Regions from separate parts of the Cupriavidus sp. P-10 genome, predicted to be linked through region 2. Evidence: riboswitches for the same ligand, from Rfam matches in the RefSeq annotation. Region 2 holds a riboswitch; the other holds the start of a gene.
The links. A riboswitch is a leader RNA that binds a small molecule or an ion and turns the genes downstream of it on or off. The one in region 2 is predicted to bind glycine.
Positions count from the first base shown of each region.

Region 1: another riboswitch for glycine. It lies ahead of CTP10_RS18615 (D-amino acid dehydrogenase); the one in region 2 lies ahead of gcvT (glycine cleavage system aminomethyltransferase GcvT).

Region 1 covers NZ_AP025171.1:318,295-322,504, reverse strand. Annotated here, with positions in the region: gene CTP10_RS18620 (TonB-dependent receptor) at 1-1,477, opposite strand, end outside; glycine riboswitch at 1,731-1,832, shown strand; glycine riboswitch at 1,833-1,961, shown strand; gene CTP10_RS18615 (D-amino acid dehydrogenase) at 2,016-3,281, shown strand; gene CTP10_RS18610 (Zn-ribbon domain-containing OB-fold protein) at 3,503-3,901, opposite strand; gene CTP10_RS18605 (thiolase domain-containing protein) at 3,926-4,210, opposite strand, start outside.
Region 2 covers NZ_AP025170.1:3,560,520-3,564,729, reverse strand. Annotated here, with positions in the region: gene gcvP (aminomethyl-transferring glycine dehydrogenase) at 1-271, opposite strand, end outside; gene gcvH (glycine cleavage system protein GcvH) at 345-725, opposite strand; gene gcvT (glycine cleavage system aminomethyltransferase GcvT) at 825-1,952, opposite strand; glycine riboswitch at 2,047-2,171, opposite strand; glycine riboswitch at 2,193-2,279, opposite strand; gene CTP10_RS16490 (glycine zipper 2TM domain-containing protein) at 2,394-2,621, opposite strand; gene CTP10_RS16485 (UvrD-helicase domain-containing protein) at 2,906-4,210, shown strand, end outside.

The sequences.
Region 1 (4,210 bases), on a different replicon from region 2:
TGCCGTCATAGGCGCGCCAGTGTTCCCAGCGCACGCCCGGGATCAGCTTCCAGTCCTCGGCGAAGTACCACGCGTCCTGCGCATACAGCGCCTGCGTCTCGGTCTTGCCGGCAAAGGCGTTGTTGAAGGCGGAGATGGTGCCTGCCTGCCAGTCCGAGGTGTTGTAGGTGGTGTTGCTGAGCCGGTAGTTGTCGTAGTGGTAGCCGAAGGTGACCCAGTGGCCGCCCTTGAGCTGCTGCGGGCGGTAGTCGGCCTTCAGGTCGAGCGTGCGCCAGCCGGTGCCGTCGCCATAGGTCACCGTGCCCGGGCCATTGCCCGCAGTACTGGCGGTGCGGCTGATGTCCTTGCTGACGTCGAACAATGACGCCACGCCGGAGAAGTTCCACCCGGTCTCGTTGCGCGTGCGCAGCGACAGGCCATACAGCCAGCGCGCGTCTTCGCCGTTGCTCGGCGCAAACGCGTTGGCGGGGATCACGTAGCGGAAGCCGCCGATATTGACCGGGCCGCTCGACACCACGTTGCCGTTGGCATCGCGCAGGTAGCTGGCGGTGGTGCTGGAGCGGTCCTGCTGCCAGTAGGCGGCAGTAAACTGCGCCTGCAACGTATTGGTGATGTCGTAGCCGAGCTTGACCTTGAGCTGGTCCTGCACGGTATGCGTGACGCCCTCGCTGTTGACGCCCATCACGGTGCGATCGGCGCCGGTCTGGTCCTGGTCGAAATAGGCGCCGGTGACCGGCTTGTCGGCCGAGCTGGCGCGCACGTTCGAACGCGCCGCGGTATAGAAGCTCAGCGGCTGGCTCTTGCTGTCCTGCCGATCGACGCTGACCAGCCACGAAAACGGTCCGACGCGGTCGCCTACGTAGGCGTTGGCGTGCACGCCGTTGAAATTGTCGTGCGTGCCATACAGGTTGAAGCGCTGCGTGAACAGCTGCACGCTGGCATCGCCTTCGAACTTCTCCGGCGTGCGCGTGCTGATCAGCACGGTCGCGCCCAGCGAGTTGCCGGGGTACAGCGCCGAATACGGGCCATACAGCACGTCTACGCGCTCGATCTCGGCGGCATTGACCAGCGACCAGCGCGGCGGGAAGGTGAAATCGGAGCCCAGCAGGTTGGACAGCAGCAGGCCGTCGGCATAGACCAGCCCGCGCGCCGACTGGCGCGAGCTGGTGCTGCGCACCGAGATGATCGAATTCATATCGCCGATGAAGCGCTTGCGCACGGCGAGGTTGGGCGCGTACTTGAGCGCGTCTTCGGTGTTGACGACGTTGAAGTCCGCCATGCGCGCGGCGCTGATGCCGTAGGCGGGCGATGGCGTATTGGGCGGCGTGGCGGGCGTTTCGCCGCGCTCGGTCCTGGCCGAGACCACGACTTCCTGCAACGGTTGCGGCGCGCTGACGGGTCCATCCGCCTGCGCGCCGGCGATGCCGGGGCCCATCAGCGCGGCCGAAGCGGCCAGCGCAATCCGATTTCTTGTCACTGAAATACCTTTTCTGTTCTTCTGGCTCGCCCGACCGGTGCGCCGTATCCGGCTCGTGGTACGGCGCACTTCCTCCGCGTAGCGAGTGCTGACATTCTAGGTGGCGGGATGGATTGCCGCAGTGCGACATAGCGCCGCGCCAGAACGGAAGTGACTCGACCGCCCATGCGGGGGCATCAAGTTCTATACGCGTTTACCCGCATACCCACATGCGGCCTTTGTCTCTAGATTTGCCCGGATTGGCGTTCGCGCCAACGTGATGCTGGGAGAGACTGATCCGGCGGCAGCCGCCGCGGACAGCGCCGAAGGAGCAACCGCCCCGGAAACTCTCAGGCAAAAGGACCGGTATCACGCGTCACAGCACTCTGAAGAATGCCGCCATCGTCAGCCGGCATACCGAAGGAGCAAGCGGCCCTCGCCACCGGTACTACCGGCACCCCGGTGACTGTCGTGAATCTCTCAGGTCAGGAACAGAGGGGGCGTCCGCTACGCATGTCGCGTACGGGCTCCAATCCCGACGTTTCTGGACTGCCAGATCATGAAGACAATCGCCGTCATCGGCGGTGGCATCACCGGTGTCACCACGGCCTACGCGCTCGCCCGGCGCGGATTCTCCGTCACCCTGTTCGAGCGGCACCGCTACGCCGCGATGGAAACCTCGTTCGCCAACGGCGGACAGCTGTCCGCCTCCAACGCCGAGGTCTGGACGCACTGGTCCACCATCATCAAGGGCCTGAAGTGGATGCTGCGCAGCGATGCGCCGCTGCTGGTGAACCCGCGCCCGAACTGGCACAAGCTGAGCTGGTTCGCCGGGTTCATTGCCTCGATCCCGCACTACCGACGCAACACCATCGAGACCGCGCGCCTGGCCATCGCGGCGCGCGAGCACCTGTTCGCGTGGGCGGCGCAGGAAGGCATCGACTTTGACCACAAGCGCGAAGGCATCCTGCATATCTACCGCGACAAGGCCGGTTTCGAGCATGCGGGCCGCGTCTCGGCGCTGCTGGCACAGGGCGGGCTGGAGCGCCGGGCGGTGACGCCGGCGGAAATGCGCGCGATCGAGCCGACGCTGGCCGGCACGTACTACGGCGGTTATTTCACCGAAAGCGATTCGACCGGCGATATCCACAAGTTCACCAGCGGCCTGGCCGCCGCCATCGAACGCATGGGCGTGCGCTGCCGCTACGGCGAGGACGTGCGCAATGTCACCACCGATGGCCGCAGCGCCCGCGTCACGGTTCAGGAAGGCGCGGAAAGCACCACCTCGACCTTCGATGGCGCGGTGATCTGCGCCGGTACCGTGAGCCGCGCGCTGGCCGCCGGGCTGGGCGACCGCGTCAACATCTATCCGGTCAAGGGCTATTCCATCACCGTCAACCTGGACGACGCCGCCAGCCGCGCCGCGGCGCCAACCGTCAGCCTGCTCGACGACGAGACCAAGCTGGTCACCAGCCGCCTCGGCGACGACCGCTTCCGCGTGGCCGGCACCGCTGAGTTCAACGGCTTCAACCGCGACATCCGCGCCGACCGCATCCGGCCGCTGGTGGAATGGGTGCAGCAGTGCTTCCCGGGCGTCAGCACGCGCAGCGTGGTGCCATGGGCGGGGCTGCGGCCGATGCTGCCCGACATGCTGCCGCGCGTGGGCCGCGGGCGGGCGCGCTGCATCTTCTACAACACCGGGCACGGGCACCTTGGCTGGACGTTGTCAGCGGTGACGGCGGATATGGTGGCCGGGGTGGTGGCGCAGGCGCTGCTTGAGCCGAAGATGCCGGGCGTGGGTTCGCTGGCAATTGCCAAGGCTTGAGATCGCGTGTTAAGCGCGTCGCTATTGCCAGCGCCGGCCCTCTCCCCCAGCCCCTCTCCCGCGAGCGGGAGAGGGGCCGGGAGAGGGAGAAAACCATCGCGGGCGAAGGCGTTCGAGCTTGCTACTACCCTCCGCATACGCTCCCCTCGCCTGCGGGAGAGGGGTGGGGGAGAGGGCGTAAGCCTTCACGGAGTGAAGCGCCACCGCCCGCCGTGAACTACTCAGGCCGGCGCAAACACCGGCACTGGCGCGCCGTCCACGCTGGGCGCGAACTTGACCTTCACCTTCTGCCCGATGCGGACCTCATCGAGATCGCAATCGACGATATGGGTCATCATGGTCACGCCCTCGTCGAGCTTCACATAGGCAATGCAGAACGGCTGCGGGCCAGCCTTGCGCGTGACGCTGTACGAGTAGATGGTGCCACGGCCGCTGGCGGTCTTCCAGACCGTATCGCCCATGCAGAACGGGCACAGCGTGCGCGGATACCAGTGCGTCTTGCCGCACGACTGGCAGTGCTTGACCAGCAGGCGGCCTTCGCGCGCGGCCTGCCAGAACTCGACGTTGTCGGGCTGTTCGTCCGGGGCCTTGTAGGCCATGGGAGTGTGTGGGGTCGTCATGTCAGTTGCTCCGGCGATCGTTCATTATTCGCGCTCGAGGATCAGGGTGGCGCTGCCGTGGCGCGAGCCCAGGTAGCCGCCGGTGCCTTGCGCCAGCGCCAGGTCGCAGTTCTTCACCTGCACCGCCGGATGCGCTTCGCCGCGCAACTGGCGCACCGCCTCGATCACCTTGGTGATGCCGCCGCGGTTGGCCGGGTGGTTGTTGCACAGGCCGCCGCCATCGGTATTGAACGGCAGCTTGCCGACGCCCGAGATCAGGTTGCCGTCGGCCACGAACTTGCCGCCCTCGCCCTTCTTGCAGAAGCCCAG
Region 2 (4,210 bases):
GCGCCAGGCCGCGCAGCCTGGCCAGCGCGGCTTCTTCGTTCAGCGGCTCGGTGAACTCGCCCATCGGCATGCCGTCGCGGCGGCGGATGGCGGCGGGGATCACGGCGTCGATCAGCGCGGCGCGGCTGTCGTAGCCGAGCACCTTCAGCATGTGCTGCTGTTCGGCGGTATCGGGGCCGATATGGCGGGCGGCGAAGGCGTCGCGCGCCTCCAGTTCGGCCAGCGTGGGCCGGTTACCTTGGGCGGCGTTCATGGGAAGCGGGGCGTTCATTGGCAAGAACCTCGTGGGGAGCGCTGCGGCAGGTGGTCAGCCGTGCCGCGGCGCTGCAAATGCTGTGTGTCGATCAGGCGCCGACGCTGGCCTTGTACGCGTCGGCCGACATCAGGCCGTTGACGTCGTCGCTGTTGGCCGGCTTGAGCTTGAACAGCCAGGCGTCGAAGGCGTTGGCGTTGACGCTTTCCGGCGCGGCCGTGGCGGCCTCGTTCACGGCGATCACTTCGCCGGCCACCGGGGCATAGATGTCGGAAGCGGCCTTCACCGATTCGACCACTGCCAGCGCGTCGCCGGCACCGACCGACTTGCCCACTTCGGGCAGTTCCAGGAAGACGATGTCGCCCAATGCGTCCTGTGCGTGGTCGGTGATGCCGATGGTGAGCGTGCCGTCGGCTTCGACGCGCACCCACTCATGCGATTCGGTGTATTTGAGGTCGGCGGGGAAATTCATGAAGGTTCTCCGGATTCAGATCTGTTTCTTGTTGGGTGATGCCTGCCCGGCAACGCTGCCGGCAGGCGAGGGCGACCGTTGGGTGAGCGGGTGTTTCCCTTAGCTCACGAGTGCCTTGCCATTACGCACAAACGGCAGTTTAACCACAGTCGCGTTGAGTTTGCGGTCGCGGATCTCCACCTGCACCGTGTCGCCGACATTCACGCCTTGCGGCAGGCGTGCGAACGCGATCGATTGCGACAGTGAGGGGCTGAAGGTGCCGCTGGTGATTTCGCCGTCACCGGCGGGGGTGATGACCTTCTGGTGGGCGCGCAGCACGCCGCCTTTATCACGCAGGATGAGGCCAAGGAACTGCTGGCGAGAACCGGCGGCGGCCAGCGCCCCCTTGCCGGTGAAGTCGCGTTCGCTCTGCAGGTCCACAGTCCAGGCCAGGCCGGCGTCCAGCGGCGAGGTGCTGATGTCCATGTCCTGGCCGTACAGGTTCATGCCGGCTTCCAGGCGTAGCGTGTCGCGCGCGCCCAGGCCGGCCGGGCGCACGCCCGCGGCATTCAGCTTTTCCCACAGGCCGGCGACGCTTGCGGCCGGCACCACCAGCTCGAAACCGTCTTCGCCGGTGTAGCCGGTGCGCGCGACCATGACCTCGCCCAGGGCGGGATCCTGGACCACGACAGCGTTGAAGGGCTTGAGCGCATCGGAAGGTTGGGTCGACGGGAACGTGCTCCACACCTTGGCGCGGGCGTCAGGGCCCTGGACTGCGACGATCGCCAGCGGCTGCACGCCCGCGGGCGCGACGTCTTCACGACGCGGGGTGATGGTCACGCCGCTGCCGGTGGCGTCATTGCGCGCGCGGATCCAGTCGATATCGCCGACCGCGGTGCCGGCGTTGACCACCAGGCGGAAACGGTCCTCGGCAAAGAAATAGACGATCAGGTCATCGATGACACCGCCTTTCTCGTCCAGCATGCACGAGTACAGCGCCTTGCCGGGCGTCTGCAGCTTGTCGACGTTGTTGGCCAGCAGGCCGCGCAGGAAGGTGCGGGTATTGGGGCCGTTGAGATCGACCACGCACATATGCGACACGTCGAACATGCCGGCGTCGGTGCGCACGGCGTTGTGCTCTTCGATCTGGGAGCCGTAGTTGACCGGCATGTCCCAGCCGCCGAAGTCGACCATGCGGGCGCCGAGGGCGCGGTGGATGGCGTTGAGGGGCGTGGCCTGGAGCGTCATGGAATCCTCGGGGGCAATGTCGGGTTGCGAAAACAAAAAAGGGTCATCCGCCGCAACGATCGCCATGCCAATAGGCAAGCAATCCGCTGCGGCGGATGACCCCTCTGTCCTCGATACCTGAGAGATTACGAGGCGGATTCGTTGAACCCCATCCTCGCGCGCCCCTTCGGTGGGCACGCTCGCCACGAATGGCGGGTGCCGCTCTCCAGAGTGCGGCATGCATCGTGTGCATGTTGCATGCCGATCCGAACGGTCCGTGGTGCCTGAGAGTTTTCGGGTGATACCCCTTCGGCGGCGCAGTTCTGCGCGCTCTCCCGGTCGGATGCGCGCAATGTACGGGAGGCCCCGGCCTTTGTCAAACCAAGCCGGACGGCCGCCCGGCGGCTGTACCCGTTCCTGCGCCCCGCCGCCAGGGGCGTGAAGCCGGGTCTGGCGAGAGGCTTACTTTTTCTTGTCGTCGGTCACGACATTACCGATCACGCCGCCCACGGCCGCGCCGCCCAGCGTACCCAGTGCGCTGCCCTCGGTCAGGACGGCGCCGCCCACGGCGCCCGCACCCGCGCCGATGGCGGTGTTGCGTTGCTTCGGGGTCATGTCCGCGCAACCGGCGAATGCCGCGACCATCGCGCCGATCAGGGTCACTTTGGTCAATGTCTGCAGGGTTTTCATTGTTGGCTCCGAGTGATGGATATTGCATGTCCGGGACACGCCTGGACATAACAGTTAGAGCCTGGTGCACGTTCATTGGCTCCGGCCTTTACGAAGTGTTACGCCAGTGACACAACGAGGGCCGACGATGCGGCAGGCGCTGACTGACCGGCCAGGCCCAGCGTGTTAGCATCGAGAGCTTTGCCGCCGGGCACGTGTGCTGCCCATGGCGCGCGCCTCGTACGCCCCATTCCTTCGCCCCATTCATTCGCCCCATTCCGCTTCATTTCCCGAGCGCCTTTCACATGAGCCACGGCCTGAATTCCGCCCAATCCGAAGCCGTCCGCTACCTGGACGGCCCCTGCCTGGTGCTGGCCGGGGCGGGCTCCGGCAAGACCCGCGTCATCACGCAGAAGATCGCGCACCTGATCGAGGACAAAGGCTTCGAGCCGCGCCATATCGCCGCCGTCACCTTCACCAACAAGGCCGCCAAGGAGATGCAGGAGCGCATCGGCAAGCTGATGGAAGGCAAGACCACGCGCGAAGGCAAGCGCATCCCGCTCAAGCAGCTGACGGTCTGTACCTTCCACTCGCTGGGCGTGCAGATCCTGCGCATGGAGGCGGAGCACGTCGGCCTGAAGCCGCAGTTCTCGATCATGGATTCGGACGACTGCTTCGGCCTGATCCAGGAGCAGCTCGGCACCACCGACAAGAAGCTGATTCGCGGCGTGCAGAGCACGATATCGCTGTGGAAAAACGGCATGATCGATCCGGAGGCCGCCATCGCGCAGGCCGCCAATGCCGACGAGCACCAGGCCGCGCTGGTCTACCGCAACTACGTCGCCACGCTGCATGCCTACCAGGCGGTCGACTTCGACGACCTGATCCGCCTGCCCGCGGAACTGTTCGCGCGCAATGAAGCGGTACAGCTCAAGTGGCAGAACCGGCTGCGCTACTTCCTGGTCGACGAATACCAGGACACCAACGCCTGCCAGTACCAGTTGCTCAAGCTGCTGGCGGGCGGCTCGCACCTGCGCGCGCCGGCCTTTACCGCGGTGGGCGACGACGACCAGGCCATCTACGGCTGGCGCGGCGCCACGCTGGATAACCTGCGCGGGCTGCAGACAGATTTCCCCAACCTCAAGGTCATCAAGCTGGAGCAGAACTATCGCTCCACGGTGCGCATCCTCGAGGCGGCAAACGCGGTCATCGCCAACAATCCCAAGCTGTTCGACAAGAAGCTGTGGAGCGAGCACGGCATGGGCGACCCCATTGCCATCCACCCGATGAACGACGAGGAGCACGAGGCCGAGTCGGTGGTGTTCCGCCTGTCCGCGCACAAGTTCGAGCGCCGCGCGCAGTTCCGCGACTACGCCATCCTGTACCGCGGCAACCACCAGGCGAGGTTGTTCGAGCAGATCCTGCGCCGCGAGCGCATCCCCTATGTGCTGTCGGGCGGCCAGAGCTTCTTCGACAAGGCCGAGATCAAGGACATCTGCGCCTACCTGCGCCTGATCGCCAACCCCGACGACGATCCCGCCTTCATCCGCGCGATCACCACGCCGCGCCGCGGCGTTGGCAACACCACGCTGGAAGTGCTGGGCACGTTC